One region of the Gordonia sp. (in: high G+C Gram-positive bacteria) genome, then DNA from elsewhere that is predicted to be linked to it. Evidence: riboswitches for the same ligand, from Rfam matches in the RefSeq annotation. Region 1 holds a riboswitch; the other holds the start of a gene.
The links. A riboswitch is a leader RNA that binds a small molecule or an ion and turns the genes downstream of it on or off. The one in region 1 is predicted to bind cyclic di-AMP.

Region 1 (7,618 bases):
TCTCCCACGCCGAGGCGATCAAGAAGTTCCGGATCCTGCCGAGCGACTTCACCGAGGAGACCGGCGAGCTCACACCGACGCTGAAGGTCAAGCGCAACGTCGTCGCCGAGAATTTCGCCGACCACATCGAAGCGCTGTACACGAAGTAGCGCTCATGCTCCGATCGAGCATTTCTGCCTGCAAGTCGAGCGAGGTCGAGATTCTTGCCGCACAAGGGCCTCGACTTCGCTCGGCGGCAAGCGTCGGCTACAGGAGACGCATGAGGCGGGCGGCCTGCTGACCCCACTGCCAGTTGCCGACGATCCACTCCCGACCACGGGCGCCCATGTCCGCAGCCAGGTCGGGGTCGCGCAGGATCGCGATGACCGCCTCTGCGACCTGCGCACGGTCACGCCCGTCGACGACGGTCCCCGTGACGCCCTCGCGGACCGTCTCTGGGGCTCCCCCGGAGTCACCTGCGACGACCGGCACGCCGCTCGCAGACGCTTCGAGGAAGACGATGCCCAAGCCTTCGACGTCGAGGCCGCCACCCCGCGTACGGGTCGGCATCGCGAAGACGTCGGCCATCGCGTGGTGTGTCGGGAGTTCGTCCCCGGGTACCGATCCGGTGAAGAGCACGGTGTCGGTGACCCCGGTCTTGGCGGCCAACTCATGGAGCCGATCGCCGTACGGTCCGCCTCCGACGATCACTAATCGAGCGTCAGGCACTTCGCGCAGGACCGACGACCAGGCCTGGATCAATATGTCCTGGCCTTTACGCGGGACCAACCGGGACAGACACAGCACGACGGGTGCGTCGCCGAGTCCGTACCGTTCACGCAGTTCGGCGCGGCCGGCAGCATCGGGGGCGAACCGGTCCGTGTCGACACCGCACGGCACGTACTCGAGCGCAGCGTCACGGCCGAATGCGGCAGCGAAACGACCGCGCGTATAACTGCTGACGTACGTCACGACGTCGGTGTGCTTGCCGATGTGCCGCAGCACCTGCCGTGCACCGGGCAGCATCGACCAACCGACCTCGTGCCCGTGGGTGCTCGCGACGATGTGTCTGGCGCCCGCTTTCCGCAGCCGCGGCCCGAGCACGGCGAGCGGTGCGGCCGCACCGAACCAGACGGTGTGGACGTCGTTCTCACGAACCAGGCGTGCGGCACGGCGGGCGACGAACGGGGTCGGCAGCATCAGCGACGTCCGGTGGCGGACGATTCGGTAGGGCGCTGCCGCGTCGTACGCGTCCGATCCCTTCCATTTGGGCGCGTAGACGATGACGTTCTCCGGTGGCACGAATCGGAGCAGGTTCTCCAGGTACGACTGGATCCCGCCTGCGCGTGGCGGGAAATCGTTTGTGACCAGCAGTGTCGTCCGCATCATCGAACTTGTACGCGTAACCATTTCTGCCATTGCTTCACCAACGCATTCTTGTCGTGGCCCACCGCGTTCTTCATCGCAGCGTCCATTGCTGGCGTGTCACCGCTGGCGGTCATCTTCCGGTACATGTTCTTCAACACGGGCTCGCCGTACTTATCCGAGACGAACGCCGCAAACGACCATGCGCTCTGGTATGCAACGCGAGCGGCGTCGCTGTCGACGGCGAAATCAGAGTCGACCGGCAACGACTTCGGGAGCCGATTCGCTGCGACCTCGACCGCGAGATCCGGTGCGGCGTCCACGAACTCGCGGTACGTGCCTTTCCGGCCCACATATTCGGGGACGCCTTCGGTCAACCACATCGGGGCGATCTCGGGTGTGGACAGTCGCGTCGCGACATGCATGAGTTCGTGCCGGAGAACGACCGCCAGCGCGGGCTCGGACAGGTCCGCCGCATTGGGAGACAGTACGATGCGCTGGCCGACCACCTGCTTCGCACGCTCGTCGATACGCGAGAACACGGTCGCCGCCGCTGCCACCCCGGTGTCGCGAGCCGCCGTGCGGGTCAAACCCGCGAACTCGGCCTGATCGCCGGTCGCGATCACCGCAGCCCGCTGCGGCCAGTCGTCGCCCCAGAACTTGCTGACGGCGGCGACGGCCCCTGGCATGATCTTCCGCGCGCGTTCCACCACCTTGTCGGTCGTGGGGTACGACAGGATCGTCGACGAGCCACCGGCGGTGCGGACGTCTGTCGCAGCGAGCCCGCCGAACTCCCAGGGGCCGATCTCGACCGGCGCATCGGGTCCGGTGGTCGTCGGCCGAGGATCCAGTGCGACGGAAGCGTCGCCGAGTAACTTCCATTCGTCGCCGTACCGCGCGAACGCCATGGTCTCGCTGAGAGTCACCTCGGGTTCGGCGACGCCCGGCACCGCCGCCCCACCGAGCGCGTACGTGAGCTCCACCGGGGTCACCCAGGTGTCCGTCGCGCCGGCCTCGTCGACCTTGGTCGCCACCGTGGGGGCCAGCTGCCATTCGGCTCCGCTACTCGGCGCGACGCGGTAGGTGAACGATGTCGCGGCGAGCGGGCCTCCCCGACGGCCGCGGTCGGAGCCACGAGCGAACGCGTCCGCCATCGTGTGGAGTCGGTCGTCGATCCGGCGCGGTGCGGCGCGGTCGACGAGAGCGTCAACACCGTCTTTGTCTCCGGTGCGGATCACCGAGGAGAGTTCGTCGAGGAGTGCCGCCACACCGTCGGTCCGCTGCTGTTCGAACGGGTTGAGCGGTGTGCGCGACGCACTCACCGGAGCGGTGGACGAGCGATCATCCGTCGATTCTGAACAGGCGGCCGCCGTGCAGGCCGCCGTCACGACGACGAGGACCGCGACGGCGGCCCGAACGCGAACGTCCCTCACTCAGTACCGTCGCGCTGAGTTGTACGGGCCTGCCTTGTCGATCGGGACGACGGCGACCGGCACGCCGAACGTCGCCGCATGGACCACGAAGCCGTCGCCGACGTACATGCCCACGTGCGTGGCGTCCGGATAGTAGATGACGAGATCGCCGGGTTTGAGGTCGTCGCGCTCGACGGGCTTGCCGCCCGCGAGCTGTGCCTCACTGGTTCGCGGAATGCCCTTGTTCGCCTGCTTGTACGCCCACAGCATCAGGCCGGAGCAATCGAACTGATTCGGTCCTGTCGCGCCCCACACGTACGGGTCGCCGATCCGCGAGATCGCAGCCTGGACAGCCACGAGTGCGGGTGAGGTCCCCTTGGCGACGGCGCTCGCGTCGAACTTGTACTTGGGGCCGCGGAGCGCGGCGAGTTGCTTGCCGGTCAGTGATTTGTAGACCGCGCGGATCCGAACGGCTTCGAGCTGAAGGTCCGACTGTTTACCCTGAAGTCGTCCGCGCTGCTTCTCGGCGACGGCGACGGCGTCACTCGCCTCACGCGCAGACTTGTCGGCGTTCGCCTTCGCCTCACGCGTCTTACGGGCGGTCGCGGCGATCGACTTCAGGTCGGCAGCCGACTGACGCGACATGACTTCCAGTCCCGACATGTTGTCCAGAAGCCCTTGCGGCGAGTCGCTGACCAGCACCGCGTACAGCCGGTTGACGCGAGCGCCCCGGTAACTCGCTCGGGCGAGGGCGTCTACCTTCTCTTGGGCTTCCGCCATCTGCTTGTTCATCGAGTCGAGCTGCGTCGTGGCCTTCGCCGACGCGCGACGCGCGGTGACGACGATCTTGCGCTGCACGTCATAATCGTGCTGCGCCTTATTCATGGCCTCGGTGGTCTTCTCCGCGTCACGGGAGAGTTCCCGGTAGTGAGACAAGATCTGGCTCGCACCGCTCCTCGGCTCCGCTGACGCCGCAGGCGTGAGAGGCAGCACCGACATGGCCGCAGTCACTACGGTGCCGACGACGACCGCACAGGTCGCTCGCCTTCTGGCGCTTCGATTCGTCTTGTCCACCACATATTCCTTCAATGCCGAACGGGCGGGCCACACGCGTATCGCGCATGACCCGCCCGGTTCTCAAGATTTCACAACAGACGAGAGAACGCTCAGTAACGGCGGATGCTCGTCACGCTCCAGTTCTTGACCTTGTCGCGCTTGACGGGCACGCCTTCGGTCGACGCGTGAACGAACATACCGTTGCCCGCGTAAAGACCGACGTGGCCGCCGCCGTTGAACACCAGGATGTCGCCGGGACGTGCAGCTGCGATCGACGAGATCGACTTGCCGCCGCCCATCTGGCCGTAGCTGTCACGGGGGATGGTCTTGCCTGCCTGTCGGTACGCCCACGAGGTGAGGCCGGAGCAGTCGAATGAGCTGGGGCCGGAAGCTCCGTACACGTACGGCGAGCCGATCTTCGACTCTGCGTAGTGCAACGCCTTCTTGGCGCGAACCTGCTGCGGGGTGCCGATCGGACCCTGAGGGTCGAACTTCGGCGCCTTCGGCAGAAGGTTGTCCGGGACATCGAAATTGCCGATGCCGGGGACCTTCACGGGCGCTGCGTCCGCGGGGCCTGCTGCGAGTGCGAGCGATCCGCCGATGGCGATCGAGCCCGCGACTACCGCAGTCGTTGCAGCTTTACGGCCAGTGCCGGGCTTGTCCAAACGGTGTTTAGCCACTGAACTTCTGAACTCCTTGTTGTCTCCCTGACCGCCGACCGGGTTAGCTGTCGGGTTCGGGCCGGAAGAAATGGCCCTACGCGTTCCCAGGACTGGCTACCTGAGGCCGCGATTCACCCCGATTCGCCGGCGCGTTCTCACACGCCCTCGAAAGAAGTGGTTCCCCGGTTCGCCTCCGGAGGGTGAAGGCGATTAGGCGGTGACTCTCCGGACGGTCTCCCTATGCTGGGGGATCACCCTGAGTGGAAAGTCTCGAAAAGATTACGAAACCCCGACGCCGATGTCCACCAGCCTCGGCCCGATTGCGACACTGCGTCGTGTCAGACCGCGCGCAGCCAGTCGCGCTGATCCGGGCGGAATCCGGCGTGACCTGCAGTGACACCGGCTAAGGCATCGAGTGCCGTTTCGTCGGAAATCATCCCCGTGTCGACGAACACATCAACGGCATCCGCGATATCCAATTCGTCAGACGATGCGCCATACCCGCTGGTGACAGGGTTGAATAACACCTGCATCATGCATCCGTCGCACTTACGGTTCCGCCCGGGACAGCTCGCGCAGTCGATTCGCATTGTGATCCGCCTCTCATTTGATGCTCGTTGGCACGATCCCGCGAGTCTGGCCGATGGTCGGCGTGTCGCGGCAAGGCCGTTTATCTCAACCTCGGGTGCAGACTACGAGCGCCCTCTGACAATCCGGCATCGAACGAATCGGGCCGTCCCGTGTGATCGAGAGTCAGTGCGATCAGTCCCGGCACCGTCGCCAGAGGCGTTTGTCGGAGGTCGGGCCTACGGTGCAGACCATGACGCAAGGACAGCTGTCGTTCGCTGATCTCGACGACGACGAGTTCGCCGAGCGCTCGTTGTTCGAGACGACGCTCGTTGTCGTCGACCTGGAGACCACGGGCGGGAGTTCCGACGCCGATGCGATAACCGAGATCGGTGCGGTCAAGATCCGGGGCGGCGAAGTCCTCGGGGAGTTCGCGACACTCGTCGACCCCGGCCGGGACATCCCGCCGCAGATCGTCGCCCTCACCGGCATCACCACCGCGATGACGTACGACGCACCACCTATCGAGCAGGTGCTGCCCGCTTTCGCCGAATTCGCGCGCGGCTCGATCCTCGTTGCACACAACGCGCGCTTCGACACCGCATTTCTCCGTAAGGCCGCGGCCCGGATGAATCTCCCCTGGCCGTTCACCACATCGCTGTGCACAGTTGCGATGGCGCGACGCATCCTCACCAGAGAGGAGGCGCCGAGCGTCAAGCTGTCGGCATTGGCCGACCTGTTCGACGTCTCGGTGCGTCCGACCCACCGCGCGCTCGACGACGCGCGGGCGACCGTCGACGTGTTCCACAGACTCCTCGAACGTGTCGGGAACCGTGGAGTGCACACCTATCGGGATCTCACCGAATACTTGCCGCGGGCGACTCCGGCGATGCGGGCGAAGCGTTCGATGGCCTCCGGCCTGCCGCGGCGTCCGGGCGTCTACTTATTTCGCGGTCCGGGAGAGGAAGTCCTCTATGTGGGCACGGCCGTCGACCTCCGGCGCCGCGTCTCGTCCTACTTCTCGGGCGGCGACACGCGCGCCCGTATCGGCGAGATGGTGTCCCTGGCCGAACGAGTCGACCACGTGGAGTGCGCCCACGATCTGGAAGCCGGAGTACGGGAACTGACTCTGCTCGCCGCGCACAAACCCTCCTACAACCGTCGTTCGCGTAACCCGCACCGCGGCTGGTGGATCAATCTGAGCCGAGAGCGGTTCCCTCGACTGTCCGTCAGCCGGACGCCTGCACCAGACTCCATCGGACCGGTCCACAGTCGTGCGACGGCCACCGACGTCGCGGATGTCATCAGTGCGGCGGCTGGCTTGCGCAGTTGCACACAGAAACTCAAACGGGCAGACCACCACTGGTGCCCCGGCGAACGGTCCGCGGTCGGACTCCCCGATCCGCTGGTCGCGCACCTCCCAGGCGTGTGCCGTGCGGCCAGCGACCGGCCGCAGACGCTCCCCGACTATCTGTGCCGGGTCGAGGCCGCTCGCACTCTGATGACCGGTCAGTCCGACGCTCTACTCGCCGACCTTCACCGGCGGCTACAGCTTCTCGCCGACTCTCGACGTTTCGAATCGGCCGCCCGGGCACGAGACCGACTCTCGTCGACCGTGGACGTCCTCGCACGGTGTCAGCGACTCGTAGCCGTCGCGCGCGTACGGGAAATGGTCGTCGCCCGCTCGGACGGCGCGGGCGGATGGAACGTCAGTGTGATCCGCTACGGACGGCTGGCCGGTGCGGCACAGGCGAAACGGGGAGTCCCGCCGATGCCGGTGATCGAGATGGCCATAGCAGCGGCGAAGACGGTCCGGCAACCGGGAGGACTGCAACCCGATGGACTGCAACGCGAAGGACTGGGTCCGCTCGGCGGAGTTCCCGCCGAAGAGGTCTCACTCATCGAACGGTGGATCTCAGAGCCGGGTGCGCGGCTGGTGAGCACCACCGAGCCTCTGGACTCGCCGATCGGATCGGCTCAGCGGTGGACCGAGTTCTCGCGCGCGGCTCGCCGCGCCCGAGACGCACCGGACCCGGTCGCGGCTAGAGTTGGGGCATGATCACCGCCATCGTTCTCATCGGGGCCGACATCCACAAGATTCCCGAGACCGCGCAGGCGGTCGCGGACATCCCCGGCGTCACCGAGGTCTACTCGTGCGCAGGCGACGTCGATCTGATCGCCAAGGTCAGGGTCCGCGACCACGACGAGATCGCGGACGTCGTCACCGGCCGGATCAACCGCCTTCCCGGTGTGCGCACCAGCGCGACCCACATCGCATTCCGCAGCTATGCGAGCGCAGAGGTCGACGGCGGCTTCTCCATCGGCGAGGACTAGACCGGTACCTCAGGACAGTTCGCGGGTCAGGGCCGACCAATCGTCGAGGAGTCGAGCAGCGGCGCCGCCGTCGATGATCTTCTCCACTCGTACGACAGCCGCCTGCAGCGCGGCGAGCAGACTGTCGTCGTCGTACAAGGAAGCCTGTTCGTAGGCGACGATCGCAGCCGCCGCGTTCACAACGACGGCATCGCGTACAGCCCCATGCGCCCCGGCGAACAGGTCGCGAGCGATCTGAGCGTT
Region 2 (7,618 bases), on a different contig from region 1:
CCGTGTGCGTCGACGTAACCGATCCGGAGCCTGCGCCCGGTCTGCAAGGCCAACTGGATGAGGGCCGACGTCGTCTCGCCCGAACTCGTCGACGCCGCAGTCGACACCGGGCCCGCCGCGCGGTCGGCGACCCGCATACGGCCGACAACGGTGGCGGCCTGGCCCGGGCCGATCCGTCTGCGACGAGTCGGCAACGGCCTTCTACGGGTGCGCGCGGGCACCCGGACCCCGCGGCTGCGCAGATCGATCAGCGCACCCGATGAGTCCTCACCCGCCGGCGCGAAGCCCGCGGCGCGCAGCCGGTCGATCACATCGCGCAGCGCAGCCGCCGACACTGCGACAGTCGGAGCCAGCGCACGCAAGGACAGTTCGGCCGCCACCGAGCTGCGCAGAACGGCCGTCAACGTCGCCTCGTCGTCGCAGCGGACGAACGACGACGCGACACCGACCCGCAGCTGTCCGTGTCTGCGGGCGACGTCGTCGATCAGGTACGTCAGCGATTGGGGTACCGGTGTCTTGGAGTGCTCGGTGAACAGTGCGGCCAGCTCTGCGGCCGTCCGGCCGGTGTCCAGGGCACGGCGGATCCCATCCTCGGTGACCCGATACACCGAGGCGGCGCCACCGGACTCGAGGTCGGCGACCAGCGCGAGTCGCTCGGCCAACTCCGCAGTGAGCGGGCCGGGCACCGTGACGGTGAAGTCGGCTTGTACGAGGAAGTAGTCGATGGGCGCGGGGAGCGCCGCGGTCATCACCTCGACGAGGTCGCCGCGATCACTCTCGACGCTATGGCTTCCGTCGTCGGGGCCGTCCTCGTCCTCGCCGACGGCGAGCAACGCGCGGCCCGCCATGGTCAGCGCGCCGTGCGCGACGAGTCCTAGTTCGGTTGCCTCGCGCAGCGTCTCGCCGACGAGACGGGTGGTGAACCGACGCAACTGTCGAGGATGGCGCCAGCCGAGCAATGCGGTCAGGTCGTCGACACTCACCCCGATCGCCGGTTCGACCTCGGTGAGCGGTGTCAGGATCGCGCGTCGGACCGATGATGCCGACTGGTCGAACGCCGTATCGGCCAGCGCACCGATGATCGCGCCGTCGCGGTCGGTCTCGCCGATCAGCCATGGTCGGCGCGGCAGATCGAGCCAGCACTCGGCCAGGTGCGCCCAGCGACGGCCGGGTTCGTGGTGCCGCCACGTGTCACTCGACGTCGTCGGAGCGACTACGTCGTCGCCGGACAGGACACTCGTCGACTCGGGGACGCCCGCGTCGATCAGCCCGGCGGATGCCGTGAGCTCGACGATCAGGCCGACGCGGGTCATCGACAGCCCGGTCGTCTTCGCGAGGCGTCGCAGTTCGCGGACACCGATGCCGCCTGCACGCAGCACGGCCGCGGGGGCCGCGGAGAGAGCGTCGAGTAGATCGCCCGCGTGGCGCAGAAGCTCGAGTGCCTCGCCTGCGCCTGCGGCGTCGACGGTGGTGGCGTCGAAACGTGACGGTGTGCCGGATAGGTCGGGCGCTTTCAGGCTCGCCGTCGCCAATGGTGGCTCGCCGCGCAGGATCTGACCGACCTGCGGCGGCAGCTCGACGGTCTGCTCGTCGACCCGGGACAAGAGGTCGGACGCGATGAGGCGGGGGACGGGAGCTGTCGGGTCGGCGTCGGCCGCCGCGTCGCGTGACCGCCCGAGGGCGTGGCCGTTGGCGAGCGTGGCGAGGAGTTCACGCGGTCGGTCGTCGAGGCCGTCGATCCGACTGGAGATCTCCTCCGGATCCAGGGCGGCGATCGGGGTGATCAGGTGCGGGGTCGTCCACGGCAGTGTCGAAGGCAGGTGGCTGCCTGCCATCCAGCTCGTCGCCTTTTTGCCTTTCGACGACCCGCTCGGCCAGATCAGGGCGCGGTCGGCGAGGACGGCGAGTCGCGCGTCGATGTCGGATCGGCGGGCGCGTCGACCCAGCTTGGTCACGATCTCGTCGCGACTCACGGGCCCGAGCAGCCCATCGTGGTGCCGCAGATCGTCTGCGATGTCGAGGAAGGCTTCGACGACGGCGACGGCGAGGACATCGAGATCCTCACCGGCCAACGAGATGGACGCGGCGGCGAGGGAACGCTGTGCGAGGACTCCGGTTCCCCGCGGTGGCGGCGACGCGAGATCGGGCCGACGGACCAGGAGTTCGGCGAGTCGTTCGTCCGACCGACTCGCCAGCTCATCGGCGCATGTGCGCGACGGGTGGTCCGGACTCATTCGACCCACCTTACCGACCGGTTCCCCGTGGGCCGCTGCCCGATGCGCCGGGTGCGTAGGCCTGTGCGGTGCGCTCATGGCAGAATGAACGCCGTGGCTAAGAAGAATGGATACGTGGACAACGGCTGGCCCCAGGAGATCGGCGACGAGCACGCCGTGACCGAGTTCCTCACACACGTGTCGGGCGCTCTCTCGCCGTTCGGTGACACGGAGTTCCCGCTGCCGGTCGACGACCTTCCGTACGTGCACGCGAAGACCGTCGTCAACCGTTGATCCGCTTCTAGCGAAGACTCACACGCCAGGCCCTGCTCGTCGGAGTGGGGCCTGGCGTGTGCTGTCGTGTCCCTTGCTCGCCGCGGCTCCAGCCCGGCGTGATGAAGCAAAAAGTAGCCCCGACTTGGAGAAGTCGGGGCTACTTGAGCGCTCTGCTTAGGAAGGCAGCAGGTGCTTGTTCTGGTTGAACAGCTTGACCTGGTCCGGGGTCAGGTCGTAGCCGCTGTCCTTGGCAGCCTTCCAGGCCTTGCGGACCTCGGGGCTGACGTTGGCCTTGTCGAGGCTCTTGTCGACCTGGCCCTTGACGTCGTCGCTGGTCTTAGCCTCGCTCGACCCGTTGTCCGAGCCGTTCTCCTGGCTCGGGGCCTCGGGGGCCTGCTCGGGAGCGGGCGCGGTGCGCTGGCTCGGGCCCGAGAGGACGCCGCCGCAGACAGGCCATGCGCCCGCGCCCTGCGACGCCAGGACGCGCTCGCCGATGGCGATCTGCTGGTCACGGGTGGCCTGGTCGGCGGTCGGAGCGTACTGGGTGCCGCCGTTGGCAGCCCAGGTGCTCGGGCTGAACTGCAGCCCGCCGTGGTAGCCGTTGCCGGTGTTGATGGACCAGTTGCCGCCCGACTCGCACTGTGCGACCTGGTTCCACTCGGAATCGGTCGCGGCGGATGCCTGGCCGGCGCCGAGAAGGGCTGCGCCGCCGCCGATGCCGCCGAGTACGACGGAGGTCGCGGCGACCTTGGCGAAGGTCTTGGTATTGGTCGTCTGCTTGGCGTGACGTCCGGACATGTGTTTTTTCCTCTCTCCACGCGCCTACGAGGTGAGCTGTCGGGTTCGGGCGAGAGGTGCCCGGTCGCCGGGGCCGGCTGGTGGCCGATACCCGGGAACTTAACCCCAAGGCGGTCGATTGCTCGTCCGCCGGGTCTCACAGGGAGATGGTGGGTCCCCCGTCCTCGCTCCTGAAAGTCCTGTCATGCGTTCTCTTTCAGCGGAGCGAGGTTTGGCGCGGCAGAAAGAGTTATCTGGTTCGGGGTCGATCACCTGGTGGATGACCGCCCTGAACAATACGGGTCAGTAGGCGTCGATTTCACGGTCTTGCGCGCGGTGAATTTCTGGACTCGATTCGCGCATTTCGGACGCGGCATCACGTCTGTGCAGTTCACGCCACTGATACCCGGTCCGTGTCCGGTTCGTTATCGCACTGTTATGTGATAAGTATCACGTCGGATTTGAGACGCGGACCACGCTGTCTGCTCAGGATTGTTCACGCCGCGCCTCCAATGCGCGGAATGTCGACGCGTGGAACACGAGCGGATCGACGCTCGGATCGCTGCGTAGAGCATGGATCCGGAGGAGTACCACATGATGGTCGCCCGCAGGCACCTCCTGCTCTACGGAGCACTCCAGATGGGCCGCCGAGCCCGAGACGAACAGTGCGCCCGAGTCCGTCGACCATCGGTGGACGTCATCGAATCGTGACTCCGGCGGGCCCGCCAGGCGACGGCACGCTTCGCCCTGGTGCGACGCGAAGACGCTGACACCGAGGCGGTCGGCAGTCGCCAACCGCGGCCACGTCGACGATCCGTCACGCACGCACACCGATACCAGGGGCGGGTCGAGGGACACGGTGGTGAACGCGCTCGCGGACATCCCCACGTCGCCGTCGGAGGTCCGACGGCACACGGCGACCACACCGGTCGGGAAACAGCTGTAGGCCCGCTTCAAGGCGCCTGCCGCGGAGACCGGGGCGAGCGGCGAGGCGCCCGTCACCGGCTGCGCCTGCCTGACATCAGGGCGAACACCAGTCCGAGGACGAAACCGAGCGGTGCGCACAGTGCGAGCAGATACACCGTCACCACGATCGCCTGGTTGCTGTCGCGGACTGCGGGAACCAGGAGTGCGATCGACGCGATCATTCCGATGGCGAACAGCACCACGGCCGTCGCCAACAGGCGGGAGGACTTCTGGGTCTGCATGCAGTCCACGGTAATCCAGGCGGTAGAATCGGACACCACGCGCCTCGAGTCGTACTGCCAGCGGCTACGTCGGGCGCTTACGTGATTCTTTAGGCAGATTAACCAGTTGAGGGTGAGTGCTGTGCCAAGCGGCCGAGTGAAGTGGTACGACGCCGACAAGGGCTTCGGATTCCTGTCCCAGGACGAGGGCGAGGACGTGTACGTCCGTGCGTCGGCGCTCGGCGACGACGCCCCTGAGCTGAAGGCCGGACAGCGGGTCGAGTTCGACATGGCCGCGGGCCGACGCGGCCCCCAAGCGCTGCGCGTGACTGTGCTCGAGCCTGCGCCGAGCGTCGTCAAGAACAATCGCGATGCCCGACGCGACAAGCGCCCGGATACCAAGCGGATGAGCCCGGACGAATTGCACGGGCTGGTCGCCGATCTGATCACCCTGCTCGAGGGCACGGTGCAGCCGGGTCTTCGAAACGGCCGGTACCCCGACCGCAAGACCTCGCAGCGCATCTCCGAAGTGGTCCGAGGAGTGACCCGCGAACTGGACCGCTGAATACGTCTGAGCAGGTGGCGCCGCGCAGTGAGTCAGCTGCGGCGGTCGGGTAGTTCGGTGGAGTTCGGGACTCGGAAGTCGTCCGGAACCGTGTCGATCGTGTATGTGCCGCGCATCAGGATCGATCCGTCGAGCGACTCGATGCCGTCTGGAGCGTTCTGCAGGACGGTCGAGACCGACCACACCTCGACGCCGAGCAGTACGGCGTCGGGCCTGCTGTGGAACTTCTTGGTGTAGGTGCTCTCCGAGGGTTCGACGTCGATGACGCGGTACACACCGCGCGGCGTCGCATACTGAGTGATCGCCATCCACGGTCCTTCGGCGACCTCTTGGGGCACCGACACCAGGACAGAGCTGCCGATCGGCGCGGGTGCGCGCACCACGTTCACCGGGAGCGTCTGTACCCGCCGCGGATCCGTCGGACGGCAGTCGGTCATGTCGACGGCGCACCAGTAACTGGGGTCGGCGCGTACCAGATCCTCACCCGCCTGTATCGACACCGTCGGCGCCGAGTCGGTGTCGTCGGCGGTCGTCACCAGGACGGTGGTGACGGCGGCGATGGCGACGACCACCACGGCGAGCACCGCAGCGAGTTTCGCCAGCACCTTCTTGTCTCCGGAATGAAGCACGAGGAATCCTTCTGTTCTTGCGGCGGGCTGGGCCGACTCAACGGACGGTGCGGCGGGTCGGCGCGGCGCTGGGCGGCGTCGGCGATCCCGGGGCTGCGAACGGGACGGTCGGGGCCGCATGGTCGGGACGTCGGCCGCCGATGCCGGGCACCAGCGTCGAACCGCGACTGGTCAGCAGGGTCTGGACGAAACCTACACCGACGAGGACGGACACGACCGTGAAGCCGATCCAGATGTCGGTCGGCAAGATCACGCCGAGGCTGGCACCGAGCACCCAGCACAATTGCAGCACGGTCTCCGAACGACCGAAGGCAGAGGCCCGCGACTCGTCAGGCAGGTCGTCTTGGATCGACGAGTCCATGCAGACCTTCGCGATCGCGCTCGTCGCCGATCCGGTGAAGCCTGCGACGACGACCAGGATCAGTGATCCGAAGACCGCGGCCAGCACGCATGCGACGAAGGTGGCTGCCGTCGCCAGGATGACGATCCGGGTCGGGCTCTTGAGCTCCAGGCGCGTGCCGACACCGTTGCCGAGGAAGTTGCCGACACCCGCGGCCGCGCCGACGGCGCCGAGCATCAGCATCTGTTGCCAGCCCGTGGTGTCGGGCTGGGCCTTCGCGTAGAACGCTATGTACAGAGTGAGGAACCCGGTCAGGATGCGGATCGTGCCATTGCCCCACAACCCGACGATCACGGTCCGGCCGAGCGGCTGTCGCATCTTGGCTGCGAGTTCGCGAGAGAAGCTCGCGCCCTTCGACGGCGTTGTCTCCTCGGCGGACGGATCGCCGCGGTAGGTCAGGGTGGTCGGGACCTCGCCCTCGGTCACTTCGACCCAGGCGGGGATCTTCATGCAGAAGAAGGCGCCGGCCGCAGCGACCAGACACAGCCAGATCATCGCGCCGGGAACGTGGAACGGGAAGGCCTTGCCGAGGATGAACTCCAGTGCCGCGGCGATCGCACCGCCGACCATCGTGCCGGCCACCAGGCCGAACACGGTCAGGCGTGAGTTGACTCGGACCAGGTCGATCGACGGCGGCAGCACGCGAGGAGCGACCGCCGACTTGAGCACGCCGAACGATTTGGACAGCACCATCAGGCCGAGCGCACACGGGTACAGCACCCACGGCTTGTACTCGAGCTGCATCGTGTCCGAGTCCCACGACGAGTTGACGATGATCAGCATGCCGAGCACCACGCGCAACGCGAACGTCGCCGCCATCGCGATCCGCCGACCGTGCTGCAGCCGGTCCAGGATCGGCCCGATGAGCGGTGCGATGAAGGCGAACGGCGCGATCGTGATCGCCAGGTAGAGGCCGACGCTGACCTTCGAGTCACTCGTCGCCGCGGCGAAGAACAGCGTGTTGGCGAGCGCGATCGCCATCGCCGCGTCGACTGCGGTGTTCGCGATGACCGGAAGGGTGAGCGCAGTGAGCCCCGATCGGTCGGCGCCGTCTGCGGTCGCCGCGCGGTGAACCATCTTGGCACCGACAGCGGTGAAGTACTTGGAGCGGCGCGCCATCACCCGGACCACGGTCACCTTTTCCGGCGGCACGTACTCCGCGTCGCCGGACAACCGCTTCTTGCGTCCGCGGCGGCCTGCGTCGAACGACGTGGTCTCGGCGTTCTGCGGGTCGTCGTGCGCCAACGGCGGCAGGTGCGGATTGTGGGTCCGCGGCGGAAGGTACGCGCCGCTAGCCGGCCTGGTCTGGTCGCGGTGCGCGTGTTCTTGCGGCCCGTCGTCGGGGTGGCCTGCGGGCGCGTCGAACCGGCGCGTTGGCGTGCGCGGTGTTCGTCGGGGGCCGTCGGCCGGATAGTTGGCCTGCCCTGGGTGCGGGGCAGGGCGACGCGACCGTCGGGGCTGCGCGTCCCCTCTGTGCGGCGTCTCCTGAGGGGGACGCGGGCGACCGCCTGCCCCGCGGTCGTCGTGAGATCCACGGGTATTCACTCCTACGATTGTTCCTCATCGCTGCG

Region 2: it holds a riboswitch for cyclic di-AMP, as region 1 does, so the genes downstream of both, ACTIMF_RS17500 (transglycosylase family protein) here and ACTIMF_RS02710 (C40 family peptidase) in region 1, are expected to answer to the same signal.

The regions. Positions count from the first base shown of each region.
Region 1 is NZ_JBQEDL010000003.1:130,701-138,318, reverse strand. It holds gene ACTIMF_RS02730 (AMP-dependent synthetase/ligase) at 1-149, shown strand, start outside; gene ACTIMF_RS02725 (glycosyltransferase family 4 protein) at 247-1,365, opposite strand; gene ACTIMF_RS02720 (peptidase MA family metallohydrolase) at 1,365-2,777, opposite strand; gene ACTIMF_RS02715 (NlpC/P60 family protein) at 2,778-3,755, opposite strand; gene ACTIMF_RS02710 (C40 family peptidase) at 3,923-4,492, opposite strand; cyclic di-AMP (ydaO/yuaA leader) riboswitch at 4,511-4,701, opposite strand; gene ACTIMF_RS02705 (hypothetical protein) at 4,813-5,010, opposite strand; gene ACTIMF_RS02700 (DEDD exonuclease domain-containing protein) at 5,295-7,100, shown strand; gene ACTIMF_RS02695 (Lrp/AsnC family transcriptional regulator) at 7,097-7,375, shown strand; gene trpD (anthranilate phosphoribosyltransferase) at 7,385-7,618, opposite strand, start outside.
Region 2 is NZ_JBQEDL010000049.1:11,561-19,178, forward strand. It holds gene ACTIMF_RS17490 (helicase-associated domain-containing protein) at 1-2,234, opposite strand, end outside; gene ACTIMF_RS17495 (hypothetical protein) at 2,319-2,507, shown strand; gene ACTIMF_RS17500 (transglycosylase family protein) at 2,664-3,287, opposite strand; cyclic di-AMP (ydaO/yuaA leader) riboswitch at 3,293-3,499, opposite strand; gene ACTIMF_RS17505 (flavin reductase family protein) at 3,753-4,268, opposite strand; gene ACTIMF_RS17510 (hypothetical protein) at 4,265-4,474, opposite strand; gene ACTIMF_RS17515 (cold-shock protein) at 4,596-5,018, shown strand; gene ACTIMF_RS17520 (DUF2771 family protein) at 5,051-5,647, opposite strand; gene ACTIMF_RS17525 (MFS transporter) at 5,685-7,592, opposite strand.